DNA from 3 places in the Vibrio scophthalmi genome. Region 1 is predicted to be linked to each of the others. Evidence: predicted binding sites of a transcription regulator. Region 1 holds the regulator's gene; each other region holds the start of a gene.
The links. The regulator PurR, encoded in region 1, represses purine synthesis genes. The targets are predictions, from matches to a motif close to TNANGNAAACGTTTNCNTNA.
Positions count from the first base shown of each region.

Region 1 (6,964 bases):
CAGACAATGTGAGCTTGTGGTGGATTATTTGCACTAAATATTTTCACTAAGCCTCTCCGTTAGACGCCTTGTTCGAGGTTTTGTCGCTCTGTTTTATTTTAGCCATTACCCATTTCGCGACAATCGGGAACAGGCCAAGCAATGCAAATGAGGCTAATACCGAAGGTGAAACAATACCTGAGAGTGAATCAATTTGTGCTAATTGGGTCCCCGCATTGAGATACACCGCAGTGCCCGGTAGCATACCGATTTGACTCACCAAATAGAAACGCGCGGTAGAAATCGGGGTTAAGCCCATAAGTAGGTTAATTAAGAAAAATGGGAAGACCGGAATTAAGCGCAGTGAGAAAAGATAGAACGCGCCATCTTTTTCCACCCCTAGATTAATGGCGGAGAGTTTGTCACCAAATTTGCTTTGTACCCAATCGCGTAGCAAGAAGCGGCTGCTAAGAAAAGCCAGTGTCGCGCCAAGCGTGCTGGCAAAAGAGACTAAGATTAAGCTGGCCCAAAAGCCAAATAATGCTGCGCCAAGCAGAGTGACGACGGCCGCGCCAGGAATCGAAAAGGCCGTAATCGCAAGATAAGCCAAAAAGTAAACCGCCGCCGCTAGAACAAAGTTCTGCTTAATATACAAGGCTAACTCTGCCTGTTGTGCTTTGGCATTTTCGAGGGTGAGTTGATCGCCAAATTGAGTGATAAGTAGCGCTATGATGGCAATCAGCAATAGGCCGAAAATCAGTTTTTTATTCATCTTGGTTCTCACTTATCTCTGGTAGATATCTATTTTATAGCGCGATAATTTCACTATCTTAGATACGCATCTTACGATCGTATTGTTGCATCGTTCAGTCATGAATACGGTTCTTTGCTCGTTGTTTTATATAGGAACTTCAAAGCACGCAAAAAATTTCAAAAAAAAAGCCAGCAACAATGGCTGGCTTAATTCAATTTATTCATTTTCTAAATTAATGCTCAAGGCGAGACATCAGTTCTTGGCGGCGAGCTTGAGGAACGACGGACCAATGCGTGCCTTTAATTGCGCCTTCAAGTGCCCAAAGCAACTCTAAACTCACCTGGGTATCATGTGAGGCTTGAATGGCTTTGTATGCTTGAACTGAACCCACTTGTTCTAAATTCTCAACTGATTCGATACCGGCTTTTTTCAGCATACGTTCAGTTGCAAGACGCAAGTTTGGTAGATCTTTAATACGAGTTGGTTTTGTTTTCGCTTGAGTGCTCTTTTCTTGCTTAGCGAGAGAGAGTGCATCGGTAGCCGTTTGCAGTGTTTTTGCACTGTCTTGGTACCACTCTTCACTTAAAGCAAAATATTTAGTAACAACAGGGAAGCCTCGTTTGTGATACACGTACGGTTCTAATCCTTGTTGCTTAAACTGCTCAGTAAGGGCATCGTCGGCACGAATATGAAGCTTGTCGTGTACAACCAATGCAAACATTGTGTCGTCTGCAAAAATGCCGAACCCACCAAACATAGAGCGAGATTTAATCCGACCTAAGGGCTCAAAAAGCCTCATAGAGTCTTTAAGTATTGGTTTATCCATTCAGTACTTTCTCGGTGTATGTGTATATACGCCACCAAATCAGGTCCGAGAGAATAGCAGTCAATGCAGATTTCTGGAGAGTAATCAGTTAACGTGTTGCATTTCTACCATCGGTAACCCCGCTGCCGTACATCATTACAATGTTTAGGCCGGTGGCTTTGCGTCCCAACTTTTCAGTTTGGTTTGCCCTGTGCGTGACTTAATTTGCTCTGCTAAAGATTAAATTACTTCTGTCAGGAAGTAGTCTATTAATATGGGATAATTGTGATCTTTATGCAAGAATAACTTTCATTTATGAGGCTTTAGCCGAAGGATTGCCCCTCGGCTAATCTTTATTGAATCATTAACTTAGTCGATTCTTGCAACGGTGCTACGCTCAACGATTTCTGGATGCATCTCAAACACGCGTTTTTCGTGTTCTTTATCTTTAATACGCTCTAGCAGAATTTCGAATGCGTTTTTACCAACACGACGCTTTGGTTGGTGAACTGTCGTCAGTGGTGGAGAGAAATACTCTGCCAATTCGATGTTGTCGTAGCCGATCACTGAGATGTCTTCTGGCACGCGAATGCCTTTTTGTTGCAGACGGCTCATTAGGCCTAATGCCATGGTGTCATTGAAGCAGAATACAGCCGTCGGGCGTTTGTCCATAGCAACGAGTTGGTCGGCGGCCAATACGGCCGTGTCACACTCAAAGTTACCTTCAAGAATCCAATCTTCGTTAACTTCAAGTTGTGCTTGGTTCATCGCACGTTTAAAGCCTTGGATACGCTCTTGGCAAACTGCTTTTTCAAAGTGACCGCTTAGGCAAGCGATGTCTTTGTGACCGTGGTCGATCAAGAATTTCGTTGCTAGGTAGCCACCTTCTTCTGAGTTGTCGATGATGTTGTCTGCTTGAGAGGTCTCAGGGCCCCAATCCATCACAACTTTAGGAATGTCTTTGTGGTTGTTGAGCATTTCGCTCAGTTCTTCTGTTAAGTCAGAACACATCACCAAAATACCATCAACGCGTTTTTCTGCGAGCATGCGAATGTAGTCGCGTTGTTTCTCGTAGATACCACCAGTGTTACATAGGATCAGTGTGTAGCCTTGGCGGTAACAGTAGCTCTCGACGCCATCAATTACTTCAGAGAAGAATAGGTTAGTAGATTGAGTTACTAGCATACCAATGGTACGAGTCGTATTGCATTTTAGGCTACGAGCAACGGCACTTGGTGCATAGTTTAGCTCTTTCACTGCTTCCATCACGCGCTCTTGCGTTGTCTCTGCGACAAAGCGAGTTTTATTGATCACGTGTGAAACAGTAGTGGTTGATACGCCAGCAAGGCGAGCAACGTCTTTAATAGTGGCCATAAGGGGTTGTCCTATCTTTAGCTGCCACGGCGGTATTCACATATCAGAATAATTTGGCAGAAAGTATTAAAAACACAAAAACCGCTTGATTACAGCGGTTTGTATTTAATTCATTATTTTTTTATCGTTTGCGCTGTCGATTCTAGACCGCATCTCGTTTGGGGGCAAATAAAAATCCCGTCCCCCATACTGTTATGCCCACCATGATAGGTGAGTGATTAGGCATCAGCCGAATAAAAATCACTTAAAACAAGGAGTGGATGAGGTGTCACTCGTTACTTTTATTACACCACACCAACCCTAGAAAAAGCCGTTATTCGCGAATTTATTCAGCATCAACTCATTACGCATCAACGCATCAAACACCTATTGGGTAGATATTGAGCGTCATTCACCCGTTAAGTATTGGCAATCAAGCTCTAAAAACGCAACCAGCAGCGCCGCAACGGCAGAGTAGAAACCAAACTTATCTAAGCCTTTGCATTTGGTCGCAAATTTAGCCACCCAGCTTAGAATGTGTTGACGGATAAAGGCTTCTTGTTCAACGAAACTTTCTTCAAAATGACGCTCTTGCTCAAGCTCGTTTGAACGAATAATGATGTTACCGAGCAGATCAAGTTCAATCGCAATATGATCCGCAGGCTCGTTCAAGCCTTGTTCAACCGCAACACCGTACTTTTGAAGTAATGCGTCCATTTCGTTCGCTGGTTTATCATGCAGTAGACCGGTTGTACCGATGTACATAGAAGCATAAGGCAGTGCAGATTCTTTATCAGACTTTAAAAATAAGTCACAAAAGTCAGCCGCCAACTCTAGCTGGCCATCTTCGCGGTCTAGCTGACGGTTAAGTGCATCCACTACATCATCAATGGCTGGTTTTAGGCTTGGGTTTTCACCAAGGCCAGATAAAAAGCTACGAATCTCAGGGCTTTGATATTGCTCTAGATCCGCTTCAGTTAGCTCTTTGGCAAATAAGCTAGAGAACCACCAGTAAATTTCTGCACGCTTTTCGTTAAACGCTTTTAACTCTTGCATCAAACAATGCTCCTATTTTCATTCTCCTACTATTCTAGCGAAGAAAAATGAATAGGGATAACACACAATGCGTCAAAATAAGTGCAAAAATGGCAAAATGTTAATGCTTGGGCTAGTTTTGTTTTGAATCAATAAAAAATCATCTTTCTTGATTTTAATGTAACAAATACTAGAAATGTTACGATATATGAATAGAATGTAGGTCGTAAACAATTCCCAATGCAAATTAAGTGGTTTAGATGAGCTATCACGTACTAGTTGTAGAAGATGACGCAGTAACTCGCAGCAAGCTGGTTGGCTACTTTCAAAATGAAGGTTACACCGTCAGCGAAGCAGAAAGCGGCGAGCAGATGCGCGACACACTACAAAATCATGCGATTGATTTAGTCATGCTAGACATCAATCTTCCTGGTGAAGATGGCTTGATGTTAACGCGTGAACTACGCAGTCAGTCTGACATTGGAATTATCCTGGTAACAGGACGCACGGATAGCATTGATAAGATCGTTGGTTTAGAAATGGGTGCCGACGATTATGTAACAAAACCGTTTGAACTTCGCGAACTGTTAGTTCGAGTGAAAAACCTACTGTGGCGTATTTCGTCAGCGCGTAATGCCGGTAGTGTTGTTGATCAGAAAAACGATTCAAATTTAGTTCGTTTTGGTGAGTGGATGTTTGACGTTCAACGCCGTGCGCTTAGCCGTAACGGCGAGCCAGTAAAACTGACTAAAGCGGAATACGAGCTTTTGGTTGCGCTTTCAACTTACCCTAACCAAGTGCTAAGTCGCGAACGCATTCTTAATATGATCAGTCACCGCGTTGATGCGCCTAACGACCGTACTATCGACGTACTGATTCGTCGTATGCGCGCTAAGATGGAGTTCGACCCTAAGAACCCGCAAATCTTTGTCACGGTTCACGGTGAAGGTTATATGTTCGCAGGCGATTAATCGTCTTTGAAACAACCCAACAATAAAAAAACCGAAGCCTAGGCTTCGGTTTTTCTTTTTCTATGTGGCGACAGCATCAGTCAGTCTTTTTTGGCACTTGAGTGAACGTTAAAGATTGCTCTGTGATGCTTCAATACTTTGCTCTTCGTAATCGGAGGCCCAGTCACGCAAGCTTTGCCAGATACGACCAAGCGTTTCATGCCAGTAACGTTCAGTTTGTTCTAAGTAAATCGCTTTTGGCGTGTACTTACTCCAGAACTGATGAATTTCATCTTGAGCCAAATAATTGGTTGGCGCAGGGTATGGGTTTAATCCTGCAGAGTGAAACTCATTCAATGCACGTTGCATGTGGCTTGCCGAAGTCACTAAGACCACTTCTTTGCGTTTGACAAATGCGGCCGCCTGGCGCGCTTCTTCCCAAGTGTCCTTCGCTGTTTCCAGCAAAATAATATCAGATTTAGCGACACCTAAAGCCAAAGCGACTTTGGCCATCATGCGTGCATTACTGACATCAGAACCGCCAGCATAACCTGACAGAATCAACTTGGAGCCCGGATAGATACGCATAATACGGATGCCTTCGGCCAAACGCATTAAACCAGTGCGACTTAATTCAGAGGTAGGTGGGATGGAATCGTCCACCACATGACCACTGCCTAGCACCATGACGTAATCGATCGACTTATCGACGGGTAAAAAAACGCTAAATTGACGCTCAATCGGCATCAATAAACGAGAGGCAACAGGTTGGAATGAGATCAAAAACATTCCAATAAATGAGAAGAGAACAATCAGGCAGCCTGTTTTCTGCTTTCTTGTAAACATGATCAGCATTAAGCCGATAAAGCCAATGATCAGCATTGCTGGTAAAGGCATAAGTAAAGACGAGACGACTTTTTTCAGCTCAAACATACTTAAATAGTCCGAAAAAACACCAGTTGATGAGAATTTAAGAGAATCCCTCTTTATATCTGCCCTTCTTGTGACAGAATAGCAGGACGATTAGACATGATAACCCAAGCTGCTGTGACTGAAGACCGTAATTTCGACGATATTGCCCACAAATTTGCAAAAAACATATACGGCTCTGACAAAGGCGAGATTCGCCAAGTCATTGTCTGGCAAGATCTTGAGCAAGCGCTCGCCAAACTGGGCGCCGAGACTCAAACCCTGCAAGTGCTCGACGCAGGCGGAGGCCTTGCGCAAATGTCGCAAAAGATTGCCAAGCTCGGACATCAAGTGGCGCTGTGTGATCTATCTTCTGAGATGCTGCAATTAGCAAAACAAGAAATAGAACGCAATGGTCTACTCGACCGCTACCGCTTGATCCATTCTCCTGTGCAGGAGATTGCTCAGCATATGGATAACCAAGTGGATTTGGTGATGTTCCACGCCGTAATGGAGTGGTTGGTCGATCCAAAAACAGCGTTGCAAACATTGCTTGAACAAGTCAAAACCGATGGTATCGCTTCGGTGATGTTTTATAACCATCATGGTTTGGTCTATAAAAATGTCGTATGTGGCAACATTCCGCACGTGCTAGATGGCATGCCACACCGTAAACGATTTAAACTCCAGCCGCAGAAAGGCTTGATTCCTGAAGAGGTCTATCAATGGATCGAAGAGGCGGGTTTTGAAATCTGTGGTAAATCTGGCATTCGCTGTTTCAGTGATTACATCGGTAATCGCCAAAATATGGGCGAGTTCCAGTATGAAGATGTGTTGGCACTAGAAGAAAAATTGTGCCGACAAGAGCCTTACCTCTCACTAGGTCGATACATTCATGTATGGGCGAAGAAGAAAGATAAACAGGAAGAACAATGAGTGAGATGACTCTCAATGTTGCTGAGCAGCCGATTGATGAATTGGTCGGCTGGGTTAAGCAACACGATTTCTCATTGAACCTAAGTAGCGAAAGATTGGCTTTTCTTATCGCGATCTCTGTATTGAGTAACGAACGGTTTGATGAAGAATTGGGTGAAGGTGAACTCCATGATGCGTTCACTATCGTCACTCGATTATTTGAAGATACGGGCGAAGCCTCTGCGTTTCGTGCGAACAATGCCA
Region 1 is NZ_CP134271.1:373,838-380,801, reverse strand. It holds gene RJD38_RS01625 (putative signal transducing protein) at 1-47, opposite strand, end outside; gene RJD38_RS01620 (TVP38/TMEM64 family protein) at 47-751, opposite strand; gene RJD38_RS01615 (TfoX/Sxy family DNA transformation protein) at 966-1,559, opposite strand; cyclic di-GMP riboswitch class I at 1,669-1,757, opposite strand; gene purR (HTH-type transcriptional repressor PurR) at 1,908-2,912, opposite strand; gene torD (molecular chaperone TorD) at 3,300-3,947, opposite strand; gene torR (two-component system response regulator TorR) at 4,187-4,897, shown strand; gene elyC (envelope biogenesis factor ElyC) at 5,006-5,809, opposite strand; gene cmoM (tRNA uridine 5-oxyacetic acid(34) methyltransferase CmoM) at 5,924-6,721, shown strand; gene mukF (chromosome partition protein MukF) at 6,718-6,964, shown strand, end outside.

Region 2 (6,964 bases), on a different replicon from region 1:
CGTGTTCGCTGTCTTGCGGGAAACGGTTTATTGCCACAACCGCAGGAACGCCATATTTACTGACGTTGTCGATATGCCATTTTAGGTTATCAAAACCAGCTTCAAGCGCCGCAGAATCGTCACTAAATAGTGAGTCAGGGATTGCTTGGCCCGGTTTAAGATCATACAGACCTGAATTCGCTTTTAATCCACGTAATGTTGCCACAATGACCGCACAATCTGGTGCTTTTCCAGATACTTGCGCTTTAATATTGCATGCTTTTTCAAAGCCCATATCTGAGCCAAAGCCACCTTCAGTCACAGTGAATTCAGCCAGTTTCGTCGCGATGTTGTCAGCAATAATTGAAGAGTTACCATGGGCGATATTGGCAAACGGTCCTGCGTGGATAAGCGTCGGCACACCTTCAAGGGTTTGCATTAGCGTTGGCTCAATCGCTTCACGCATGCTAACGGTCATTGCCCCTGCCACTTGGAGATCTTCGGTTGTGACTGGGTGACCTTCTAAATTATAAGCAACGACAATGCGGCCAATGCGCGCGCGCAGATCTTTAAGATCGGAAGCCAGCGCTAATATCGCCATTAACTCAGAAGCCGCTGAAATATCAAAGCCATCTTCGCGCTCGTAGCCGTTGATGGTTTTACCGAGCTCATTTTGGCCGACAGTAACCATGCGTAGAGCACGATCGTTATGATCCATGACACGCTTCCACACCACGCGTTTTGAATCAATTCGCAGTGCGGTTAAACCACTCCGCTGTTCAAAATCGTCGTAACCATTGCGTTGCTCGTGGAAGATACGTGCATCAATTGCCGCTGCGGCTAGGTTGTGCGCGGCGGTAACAGCGTGGATGTCACCCGTTAGGTGCAGATTGAGCTCTTCCATCGGTGCGACTTGAGAGTAACCGCCACCGGCAGCGCCGCCTTTTACGCCAAATACTGGCCCCATCGAAGGTTGGCGAATACAAGCTATGACTGAGCGTTCTAATTGCGCTAAACCTTGCGCCAGACCAATGGTGGTGACCGTTTTGCCTTCGCCAAGTGGGGTGGGTGTAATAGCAGTCACAACGATTAATTTTCCGCTGTTTTGTGTTGTAGTGTTTGACTGGTCATTTAGACGTTTAAGGCAATTTAGTGATACTTTCGCTTTGTACTTGCCTTGGCTATGAAATTCTTCTTCTTTTAAGCCGGCACGAATGGCAACGTCACCAATTGGTGCTAAGTTCGCGCTTCGGCAAATGTTGATATCCGACAGCATAAAACCCTCAATATTGCGAGATAAATGGATGAGCAAACGTTTGCGCAAGCATAATAGCGTCAAATTGTGCTTTGTAAAGGAATAGTTTGTAGCACGTAGCTCATCAAAAGTGAGTCACTATGAGCTCAGCGGTTAAATTCCACAAGAAAAATTTATAACGCATAGAAAAAAGACCTGCCAAATGGCAGGCCAAATCCCTGTGGAGCAGAAAACGGGGGAACTTTCTGAGGGTAATAAATACAATCTAAATGTGGGAAGGGTGGGCGCTACACTGCGACTTCTGAATGGTGAGAAGAGGTGTATTCTTTTAAGTTAAGTAGTCGGCAAACATTAATATTACCGCTACCCTCTACCGATTCGAGTTGTGTGATCAGCAATGAACTGATTTTAGCCGATTGTGTGTGACTTACTAATCGCTCGGCGATTAATCGCGGCATTTCATGTGGCATTGCGGTGCTCGCAGAGAAATACAGTGGTGAAACACCGCGCAGCAAAGCGAGCTTTGATAATAGGCGGGTATTGTCACTCAGTGCCCATATTGAGGCTTTACTTTGACAACGAGACATCAAACGCGGTGTTTCACCGTGTTGAGTTAAAATAGCAACACCGAGATCTTGGTGGACACGTGACGCTGAAATCATCGAAGAGAGCGCAAAGCTTTTACCAGGATCCGAGCAAAGATGGTTGAGATCTTCCCAGCAATTTTGACTACATTCGAGTTCCAATTCCGCGCCTTTAGCAATACGAACCATCGCTTCGACCGATTCAATCGGGAAAGCCCCCGCGGCAGATTCTGCTGATAGCATGATTGCATCGGTACCATCAATAATCGCATTAGCAACATCAAGCACTTCGGCGCGAGTTGGCAGTGGGTTATCAATCATCGATTCCATCATTTGGGTAGCGGTGATCACTGGCTTACCTTGTAGCTTGGCGCGTTCGATCAGTTTTTTTTGTGTGAAGGCAAGGCGCGCATCACCAATTTCCACCCCGAGATCGCCACGTGCAACCATGATCACATCAGAAGCTTCGATTAAGTCATCCATAGATTGATTGCTTGCCACTGCTTCCGCTCTTTCGACTTTTGCTACGATGTGCGCATCACTGCCAGCCTTTTGTACCAAATGTCGGGCATAAGCGATATCTTCGCCGTTACGGGGAAACGAAACCGCGATAAAGTCAGCCTTAATCTGTGCCGCGGTAACGATATCAGCTTTGTCTTTGGTGGTGAGAGCTGGGGCGGATAACCCACCGCCGAGCAGGTTGATGCCTTTGCGATCAGAGAGTTTACCGCCATTTAATGCGTGGGTTTTAACCCAGCGTTCGGTGCGATTAACTTCGTCGACGTGCAGCTGTACGCGGCCATCATCCAAAAGCAATACATCATCGATGTTGAGATCATCGATCAGTTCTGGGTAGTCAAGGCCAACGCGTTGTAAATAGCCTTCATCGTTGGCAAGGTTGCCGTCGAGATAAAATACGTCATCTTTTTTCAAAACGATTGGACCATGTTTAAAACAAGAGATTCTAATTTTAGGCCCTTGAAGATCGGCCAAAATGGCGACGGTTTTGTTCAGTTCAGTCGCAATAGAACGAACCAGCGAAGCTCGTTCTCTATGTTCATTAGCACTGCCGTGAGAAAAGTTTAGACGTACCACATTGACACCGGCTTGAATTAACTGGGTTAATACTTCTGGTGATGACGATGCTGGTCCAAGTGTAGCGACAATTTTAGTTTTACACATATTTGTACCTATAACGACAAAAGGAAGGAGGAAGGTGATTCGATAAGGGAATAAGCGGTTAGCAGCGAAGGGTTCCCTGCTAACCGAATTGGGGGCCTTATTCTAATTTTTGGCGACTCGCTAATGTATTAGACGGCGAGTGGGTAATGAGATTAGTGACTAGGTTTCATCGTCAATGTTGCATCAGACGGTTCATCTTCCATGATCACTTTTTTAGCATTCCAAACTGTCAGGGCAAGGATGAGTGAAACAACCGCAGCCGCTAACCAGAAGTACTGTGCGTTACCAAAGTCATAGTGTTTTACGCCATCAATCTCAGTAATAGTGATAAGTGATGCCGACACGACTTCTTGTGCAGAAGCTGCAATGTAAGAGAATAAACCAATGAATCCTTTTACAGCACCAACCGCATTTTTAGGCATGAGATCACAAGCGGTAAGACCCGCAAGGAAGACCACCAAACCACCGATGGCAAAACCAATCAAGCCAAGTGCAACAGCATCAACCATACGATCATCTGGGCCAAAGAACATTAAGCACATACCTGAGATGTTGGCAATGCCGTAAAGTAGCGTTGGAATATGGCGATTGGCGTTGAAGATTTTATCTGAGATAAAGCCAGACAGAATAGCACCCGCTAGGCCAGCAATAGGATAGGTTGACATGGCAAAGCCCGCGTCAATTAGTGAATAGCCTTTAACTTCTTGAAGGTAAAGTACAGCCCATGAAGACATTGCATAACGTGATACGTACATCGCAGCACAAGCAGCCGCAATTAGCCACACGACGGGTTGTTTGAGCACAAATAGTTGCGCGCGACGCGTTTCTTTAGGATCGTTAGCTTTTTTACTTTCTGGTTCTTCATCAAACGCAGTTGCTGCATCAGGAAGGCCGTAAGTTTGTGGACGGTCTTTTAGGATGAAGAACATAAATAGTGCTGCTGCGATAGCTGCAATACCCGCACCGATAAAGCCGGCACGCCAGCCTAAGTAGCTCACAAGCGTTGCAGTTAAGATCCAAGTGATACCTTCGCCGATATTACGAGAACCGCCCCAAACTGAGTAGCGAGTACCGCGTTGCTTTGGTGAGAACCATTGGAATAGAGACACGCATGAGGGCGCAGAGCCAACGGATTGGAACCAACCGTTCAATCCCCAAATAATAACAAAGAACAAGCCTGCGGTGTTTAAGCCCATCGCGATAGCCGTTACGCCTGATAGTAGTAGTGAGAACGACATAAATCGGCCGATATTGGCATAATCAGAAAGGAAGCCGTTCGAGAATTTACCTATCGCGTAAGTGAAGAAGAATGCTGAACCCATTAAACCGAGTTCTTCAATGGTTACGATGCCAGCATCCAGCATTGGTTTTTTTACCACACCTAAGCTCATACGAACGACATAGAAAGTGGCGTAACCAAAAACAAGACCTAAGAATACTTGCCATTGGAAACTTTTGAAGCGCGATTGCATCGCTTCTTTTGAGCTATCGGACAAAGGAAGGTCCGGACGTGTTTTGAAGAAATTAAGCATAGTGCTCTCCGTGTTCTATCGAAATTTAAATTAGGTTGTTTCAACGCAACCATCATCGATAACGAGAGATAAATAGACAAAACAGGGCTTTTGGGACAAAAGTGACTCAATCCATTGTTTTTAATGAGTCAAAACGGGAATTATGACCACTCCTTACTGATCACTTGCTGATAAAATTGCCATCAACGGTTTAGAGTCTGCGTCAGTTGTGACTCAAACAGGCTCAACATCTTTTTTAGGTAACAATTGAGACTTTTGAATTGGCGCACATAACGCAAGGTTTTTGTGAAGTGAGAGACAAGGTAGTTAAGCAACTTATAGGGTTAGGTTTGGCGTTTTTTTGTGCTTGTTCCCCCGTTTATGGCCAGGAAAAGCAGGATGAATTAGTGATTTTAACCACTTTTTCTCGCGAACCACTGAATGCATTGATTGAGCAATTTAGTCAACTTTACCCTCAGGTAGAAGTTCGGTTGATTCACCGGCGCACTCAATCAGCGATTCAATTACTTAACCGAAGCTACATTCAAGATGTAGATATGGTGCTGAGCTCGTCGCCCTTTTTGATGCAGCAACTCGCTGAGCATGACAGGTTGAATGTCATTAAGTGGCGAACTAGTGCACCACAATGGATGAAGTCATTTATTTTACCGCCTAAGGATCAGGTCGCAGTGTTAGGTTACTCGGGAGCGGGTATTGTGTGGAATCAAGATTATCTCACAGCCAAACAGCTACCTGCACCACAGTCATTTGCTGCGCTGATAGACCCCATTTATTTTGGCCATATCGCCATGAGTACGCCCTCTCGTTCGGGCACTACTCAACTGATGATTGAAAGCATTTTGCATCAATATGGCTGGGAAAAAGGCTGGCGCATTATTTTGAACGTCGGCGCCAATTTAGGCACGATTTCGGCGCGAAGCTTTGGTGTTAGTGACTATGTAGCTAAAGGCCAGTTTGGTATTGGCCCAACGATTGATAGCTATGCGCTGCTATTGCAAAAAGGCTTCGACCACTTGCAGTTTAGTTATGATCAGGATTTCACCTTAATGCCGACGTATATCGCCGAGGTTTCGGATAAAGGTCGTGACCAATACACGCAGAAGTTTGTACAAATGCTGCTATCAAATGAAGTACAAGCCAAGCTCGACCACAGTAGTTTTGCTAAACATGCGTTGATGGATGATCAACTTTATTCTGATGCGTTACCAACCATCGCGTTTTCCACTGTGATGATGCGAGAGCAATTAGTAAATAAAATTTTTGATATGGCAATCACCAAGCGCTTACCGATGCTAAAGGACAGTTGGCTCGCCATTACCACACTCGAAAAGCAATTAACCAAAGTTGAACACCTTGAACGCTTAGCGCAGATCAAAATGTTGTTATTTACACTGCCATTTGATGAGCAAGAAGTACAACAGAGGGGCGAAAATATCATGCGGCTCAATGCAAAAACGGCGCTGGAGCGGAACCAAAGTGAGGTCTTGATGGCTGAATTTGATCATCAGCTCACGCTAGCGTTGGCAGAGAGCATGGCACAAGTGGAAGTGCAGCTCAAAGATCTGAAAGCAGAGGCTAAATAATGAGATTGAAGCAGCGTCATACTATTGGTGCGAAGCTGGTGGCGGCGTTTTCGTGCAGTAGTTTAATGTTGACGATAGCGTGTTTAGTTGCATGGGGGACTTGGAATCAGTTGGATGGTCAGGTTGAAAGTTTACTTGAATCCAATGTCCCTAAGTACAATTTGAGCTACGTGTTGGAAAGTCGTAGTAGCGAGATCCGTCGTCGGGTTGATCTGCTCGCTAACGCCAATAACAAGGTCGAGCTTGAAGCACAGTGGCAAGGATTAAGTAACGAAATTGATAAAGTGAAGCGAGCTTTAACTGAGAATGATCATCTTCAAAGCGAACTTCAGCACTTTGAGTTGTTTTATCAACAGCTTGATCGCTCCGTTGATTTATTGGCGAAGCAAGTATCATCTAAAATCGACCACCAACGTTCGATAGATCGCTTTCGTGAGCAGCTCAATTGGTTACATCAAGACATTGCAACTGAGCTAACACCATTGAGACAAGAGTATCACTGGCGAATCGAACGCAATGATTCAGGTGAAGATACCCGTGATATGTTGGCAATCCTAAATACGATTCAGCAGGTGCTCGATTTAGAAAACACAGTTTATGCGATGCTTGAGGAAGTGATTTCCGCACCGCAAAAAGAGTTGGTTAACAATGGCCTAACCATGATTCATTATCGCTTAGCTGAATTGAATAACTTGAGTACGAGTATTTTTGCGCATCCAGCCTCAATCGCCTATCAACAATTGATCAATGAACTAACCATGCTACTGAAGAGTGATGGTGAGTTTCATCAGTTACTGTTACAGAACGTTGCGCTGGACCACCGTTTAGAGCAAACCAACATAGAAATTG
Region 2 is NZ_CP134272.1:1,230,708-1,237,671, reverse strand. It holds gene RJD38_RS20480 (formate--tetrahydrofolate ligase) at 1-1,255, opposite strand, end outside; gene pyk (pyruvate kinase) at 1,522-3,000, opposite strand; gene RJD38_RS20470 (MFS transporter) at 3,153-4,532, opposite strand; gene RJD38_RS20465 (ABC transporter substrate-binding protein) at 4,823-6,115, shown strand; gene RJD38_RS20460 (ATP-binding protein) at 6,115-6,964, shown strand, end outside.
Region 2: the regulator PurR is predicted to act here: its motif matches at 1,284-1,303, upstream of RJD38_RS20480 (formate--tetrahydrofolate ligase).

Region 3 (6,964 bases), 1.1 Mb from region 1:
TGGCTATCTAACGGTAAGCCATCCATGGTGGCATTAAGCTGCCATGGTGCACTGAGTTCGGCTCTATTCCATACCCCTTCCGCTTCAATATAGCCTTGGTCCAGAGGCACAAATAGACGCGTTAGATGCCATTTGTTCTGCTCAGCATTCATTTCAATCGTTGCTTGGGTAGTGAGGTGCTTGTCGATACTGGCACTGTTGGCGCTGGCACTAAGCTCACCTTGCCATAAGCCCAGTTCCCCATGCTGCTTAACCACTAAATCGCTACCATCGATGTTGAGACCTGAAATCTGCCAAAATGGTTTTTGATTGAGCTGGATAATTTGGAGGTTATTGATATCGAGCTTATCAATCGCCAGGTTTTGCACTGATTGGCTCCAATGCCATGCGTTAGCGAGATCGTACTGGGCCTCTTCTAACCATTTAACCCCAGATAACGACAGTTGCTTAAGGTGCACTGACTCAGGAGTAAACACGCCCTGTAACTGCAAGCGGCCTTGGTGCCAGTCACTATCTAATTCCGCCACTTTGATTTGGTTTGGGGTGAAATAGAACGTTGCACTTGGCTCGACCCATTGCTGATTCTGATAGTTAACCGAGTCAGCATCAAAAGAAAGATAGCCGTTGTCTTGTTGCCAAAGCGACTGATTTGGCGTGATGTTTTCGGCCGACAGATCGAGGTTTACTACGCGCACGCCTTGATAGGTGAGGTTGCTCTTCAAGACATCAAGGCTATTGATATCGCGTATCCAACCGGTTTTATCCAATTGCTGTAACCAGCTATCAATGGGCTGCTTATCATCAAGATTAAGCTTGTCGATAGTGACATTGATCAGCGACCAGCCTTGCGGGTATTGTTCTGCTTGGCCGGAAATCTGCGCACCATTCCAGTTGAAGGAAGCGCCATACACCGTGCTATTTTCGGCTTGGTAACGGGCATCGATCAGGAGATTATCGAGAGCATGACCTGCGACATAAAGCTGATCGGCAGAAAACTGCATATCACCATAAGGCAGCACTTGCTGCTCATCTTGCCAAGTTGGCTGATCGATCTGCAGATTGACACCGCGTGCTGACCAATCTTCCGCGACTAACTCACTCTGTTTAAAGGCGAGCTGAGCGATTTCAAATTGGCGTAGCGTCGCCCAAGCGGGTTGAGAGAGGTTGAGGTTGGCCTGCTCAATCACGATCGCATCAAAGCGCCATGTTTGCTCGGTTGGTAACGACGGGTGCAACCACAATGCCACTTTAGGTAAATAGAGCGGTGCTTCTTCCCCAATGGTAAGACCGTGTAAAGTGAGCTGCAATGGTGGGGTAAATTCGGCTTGTTCAACCTGCATGGGTTGGGTTGAAAACTGCGCTAAGGCTTGATTGACGACCTGCGTTGCATAGTGGCTGCGCATCACGGCATAGAAAATGGCGATGGAAAGAGAAATAAGCAGCAGCACAGCAAGCAATAGGTAGCTAAGTCGTTTTTTCACAAGGCCCAATCCATAATGAGGGTGAGTTATGATTCTGTCGGCAAACTAGGCGCTCTGCAACAAAAAAGCCCCTCATTGAGGGGCTAATAGCGGATATTTAAGCAAACGTCACTAATCTAGCTGTGGGCCAGCGGCGACGAGTGCTTTACCTTCTGCATTATCGGTGTATTTATCAAAGTTGTTGATAAAGCGCTGGGCAAGATCGTGTGCTTTGCTTTCCCATTGTAGCGGGTCAACATAGGTATCACGCGGATCAAGGATCGCTGGATCAACACCTGGCAGAGATGTCGGAACTTCAAGGTTGAAGATTGGAATATGAGTGGTTTTCGCATTTTCAATCGAACCATCCAAAATCGCATCAATGATGCCACGCGTATCTTGAATAGAAATACGTTTACCAGAACCATTCCAACCGGTGTTCACTAGGTAGGCTTCTGCGCCCGCCGCTTCCATACGTTTTACTAGCACTTCTGCATACTTGGTTGGGTGAAGCGTAAGGAACGCAGCGCCAAAACAAGCTGAGAACGTTGGTGTTGGCTCTGTAATGCCACGCTCAGTACCTGCTAGCTTGGCAGTAAAGCCAGATAGGAAGTGGTACTTAGTTTGCTCTGGTGTCAATTTAGACACTGGCGGTAGCACCCCAAATGCATCAGCAGATAGGAAGATCACCTTATTGGCATGGCCACCTTTTGATACTGGTTTAACGATGTTGTCGATATGATGAATCGGGTAAGAAACACGCGTGTTTTCGGTTTTTGAACCATCATCAAAATTGATTGAGCCATCGCCACGTACTGTAACGTTTTCCAGTAGCGCATCGCGACGAATTGCATTGTAGATATCAGGCTCTGCTTCTTTCGATAGTTTGATGGTTTTCGCGTAACAGCCGCCTTCAAAGTTGAACACGCCGTCATCATCCCAACCATGCTCATCATCACCAATCAGTGCACGCTTAGGATCTGTTGATAGAGTCGTTTTACCAGTACCTGATAGACCAAAGAATACTGCAACATCACCGTCTTCACCCATGTTGGCACTACAGTGCATTGAAGCGATATCTTTCAATGGCAGGAAGTAGTTCATCATGGCGAACATGCCTTTCTTCATTTCGCCGCCGTACCAAGTACCACCAATCAACTGAGTGCGCTCAGTTAGGTTAAATACGGTGAAGTTTTCAGAGTTAAGACCGTGCTCTTCCCATTTCTGGTTGGTGCACTTCGCGCCGTTCATTACCACAAAATCCGGTTCAAATGATGCCAACTCTTCTTCTGTTGGGCGCAAGAACATGTTTTTCACAAAGTGCGCTTGCCACGCTACTTCAGTGATAACACGAATGCTCAGACGGGTATCTGGGTTCGCACCACAGTAGCCATCAATCACAAATAAACGCTTACCTGACAGCTGGTTAGTTACCAATTGCTTCAGGTCATTCCAAACCGCTTGGTTGATTGGTTTGTTATCGTTTTTAACCGCGTCTGACGTCCACCACATATGTTCCTCTGTAGTGGCATCTTTAACGATATATTTATCTTTTGGGGAGCGACCGGTGAAAATACCAGTGTCGACAGCGACGGCGCCAAGTTCAGTGACTACTCCACGTTCGTAGCCTTCTAGATCAGCACGCGTTTCTTCTTCGAACAACATTTCGTAACTTGGGTTGCGTACAACCTCTTTTACGTCATGAAGCCCATGCTTGGTTAGATCAATTGTTGCAGCCTTTGTATGTTCCATAACGGTCATAGGTGCTCCTTGTGGGAAGTTTTTTGTAGGGATTTTGTAATAATGTTTTATTTTTGTCTGTTAACCATGCTAGCAACGAGGCTGGGATAAAACAGGGATGTAGCTCAAATATTAACCATGATTTTTACGTGGTTTTAGGTAACCCGTCACATATTGCTAGTGATATTTTATCGCGGAGGCAAAGGTTTGCGCTAGATCAAATGGATTAATAATATACAGAAATTAAGTACAGCGTACTGTTGTATAACCACCCGTTATTATTGGGTTTAGGTCACAAAAAAAGCCAGCGAGATGCTGGCTTGTGCGGGATTTTACGTGCTTGTTAAGTTGTGCAAATTAATGCACAGTTTTATCACCGCTCTGTGCGTTGATAAACAGTTCTTCTACTTCAGATTCATTAAATGAATATGTTGTACCGCAGTAATCACAATGTAAAGAAACCGATCCTTCCTCTGCCAAAATGTCATTAATTTCAGTACGATTGACGGTAATAATCGCCGCACCACTACGCTCACGTGAACAGCCACAGTGGAATACCACTGGTTGAGGTTCAAATAGGCGAACTTTATCTTGGTTGTAAAGGCGGTAAAGTAGCTCTTGCGCTTCTAGGCCAAATAGCTCTTCATCTTTTACTGTGTTGGTTAGCTGCTCTAGGTGTTCAAAGTCTTCTGCTGAACCGGTGCCATCTGGCATGATTTGAATCAACATACCAGCAGCATGTGCTTTACCGTTTAATTCGCCAGTACGAATCCACAAGCGAGTTTTAAGTTGTTCTGAGTTCGCAAAGTAGTTTTCAATCACTTGCGTTAGGTTTTCACCTTCTAGACCAACCACGCCTTGGTAGCGTTCGCCTTTTCTCGGCTCAATGGTGATCACTAGGTAACCTTTACCCATCATCTCATGCAGTGTGGCATTATCAGCAATGTCACCTTCCCAGCGCGCAACACCACGGATCTTTTGATCGTGATCGCCGTTGATAACCGCAAGAGATACCGGGCCGTCACCTTGTAGTTGAATGGTAATCGAACCTTCAAATTTCAACGTTGCGGTTAAAAGTGTGGTTGATACCAGTAGCTCACCCAGCAGTTTTTGCAGTGCAACCGGGTATTCCTTGCTTGCGATAATTTGTTGGTATGCTTCATCCAGTTGCACCATTTCGCCACGTACTGATAGATCTTCAAATAGGTAGCGATTTAAAACGTTGTTTGTGATTACAGTATCAGTCATTAGGACAGTCCGGCTTATTGATGTTTAAACTTAATGATATCGCGGCGCTGCTTTTTATCAGGGCGGCGTTCAGGGCTAGGATTATGAGCGTTCAGTTTACGCTGGCGTGCATATTCTTCACGTTTTGCTATGCTTTCCGTCGTCTCAGAGTAAAGAGTTTGAGCTTCTGGCGCACCACGACGTTGGCCAGAGATCTTTTCGATAATGATCGTTTTTTCTTCGTTGGCTTGACGTAAAGTGAGCACCGCACCAAGTTCTACATTCTTACTTGGTTTGCTGCGTTGTCCATTATAGTGAACTTTGCCACCATCGACCATATCTCGTGCGATGGAACGCGTTTTGTAAAAGCGCGCAGCCCAAAGCCATTTATCCAATCTTACCGTGTCTATTGGGGAACCCATTGCACTCTTTACCCTCTAACTAGGTTAACTATCGCCCTAACAATGGTGATGTTGTGCGCACTTTTCAAGGTAAGGTTAGAAAATAGACTTTAAAGGGGTGGCGACGGAACATTTTTATATAGAGCCATAATATAGTTTGTTAGAATTAACAGTCGTGGGTTATATACATCTTTTTATTCATGTTTATATCGCTACAGAGTGTCGATATGGATCAATCATCATCAAGGAAATTCAGTGAAGCCGTTCAGCTTTCGTTCTCCCTCTTTGCAAAAGCTCGTAGCCAATCAAGCGGTGATTAGCGCTTGGGTTACCGTCATTCTTTTGCTCTCGGCGGCTTGGGTTGCCGGGAAATTGATCTGGTTTCCGTATCAACAAGTGGATGTCGTCACGTGGCAGCCATCCAGTCGCAATATGCCTGCTGGTAGTCAGCAAGCTCGCCTTGATTTATCAACATTACAAAACAGCCATTTGTTTGGTCGCTATCAAGCCGATGTCGTCGCTCCTGTTGCCAAGCCTAAACTAGAAGATGCGCCGAAGAGCCGTTTGAATGTGGTCTTGGTGGGTGTCGTGACCAGTAGTGATGCGGGAAAAAGCTTGGCGGTCGTCGCCAAGGGTGGCAAGCAAGCCACTTATGGTATTAACGAAGTGATTGTGGGGACACAAGCGAAGGTTGTGCAAGTACAAGCCGATCGCATTATTGTTGATAACTCTGGCCGTAATGAAACCGTGATGCTCGAAGGAATTAAGTACTCCAAGCCGGTGCAACGCGCGGCGCAATCATCCCCTGCCTTAAGCGCCAATACCAAAGATAAGCTGGAACAAATTCGCGCCGAAATCACCAAAGATCCAAAACAAATTTTCCAGTACGTTCGCATGTCGCAAATGAAGCAGGATGGCGAGGTTGTGGGCTATCGTTTAAGTGCCGGTAAAAGCCGCGAGTTGTTTGACTCGGTGGGATTAAAAAATGGCGATGTTGCCACCCACTTAAATGGACAAGATTTACGTAATGCCGCAGCGATGGGTGAAATATTCAGCCGTCTGTCGGAGTTAACCGAATTGAATTTAACGGTAGAGCGTAATGGTCAGCCATACGATATCTACATTGAATTATAAAACGCGCAGAAAAAATTATCCTTTGAGGAGTATCAAGTGAAGCATTGGCTTAAGAAAAGCGCATGGCTATTAGCCGCAACCTTAGTGGTTTCTCCAGTAGCGATGGCCAGCGAATACAGCGCCAGCTTTAAGGGCACCGACATTCAAGAGTTTATTAATATTGTTGGTCGAAACTTAGAAAAAACCATCATTGTTGATCCGTCTGTGCGTGGAAAAATTGATGTCCGTAGCTATGACACCTTGAGCGAAGAGCAGTACTACAGCTTCTTCCTCAATGTATTAGAAGTGTATGGCTACGCTGTGATCGAGATGGATAACGGCATCCTTAAAGTGATTAAGTCGAAAGATGCTAAAACATCGGCGATCCCAGTGGTGGGTGATGGCGACGTGAAAGGCGATGAAGTGGTCACTCGCGTGGTCACGGTGCGTAACGTTTCGGTGCGTGAGCTTTCTCCGCTGCTACGCCAACTGAATGATAATGCCGGTGCGGGTAACGTTGTTCACTATGATCCGGCCAATATTATCTTGATCACTGGCCGTGCCGCGGTAGTGAACCGTTTAGCCGATATCATCAAGCGCGTTGACCAAGCGGGTGACAAAGAAATTGAAGTGGTGGATCTGAAAAATGCTTCTGCCGCTGAAATGGTGCGCATTGTTGATGCATTGAATAAGAGCAGTGACAGTAAAAACACCCCAGGATTTTTACAACCTAAGCTGGTGGCCGATGACCGCACTAACTCAGTACTGATTTCTGGTGACCCACAGGTGCGTAAGCGTCTGCGTAAATTGATCCAACAACTTGATGTTGAAATGGCCAGCCGTGGCAACAACCAAGTGGTTTACCTTAAATACGCCAAAGCGGAAGACTTGGTCGATGTGCTGAAAGGCGTCTCGGACAATCTGCAAGCGGAACAGTCGTCTGGCGGTAAAGGGGCGAAATCCAATTCTGACCAAGTGATGATCGCCGCGCACGTATCCACCAACGCATTGGTGATCACTGCG
Region 3 is NZ_CP134271.1:1,492,828-1,499,791, forward strand. It holds gene RJD38_RS06805 (AsmA family protein) at 1-1,481, opposite strand, end outside; gene pckA (phosphoenolpyruvate carboxykinase (ATP)) at 1,593-3,221, opposite strand; gene hslO (Hsp33 family molecular chaperone HslO) at 3,558-4,433, opposite strand; gene hslR (ribosome-associated heat shock protein Hsp15) at 4,463-4,849, opposite strand; gene gspC (type II secretion system protein GspC) at 5,084-5,962, shown strand; gene gspD (type II secretion system secretin GspD) at 5,999-6,964, shown strand, end outside.
Region 3: the regulator PurR is predicted to act here: its motif matches at 3,396-3,415, upstream of pckA (phosphoenolpyruvate carboxykinase (ATP)).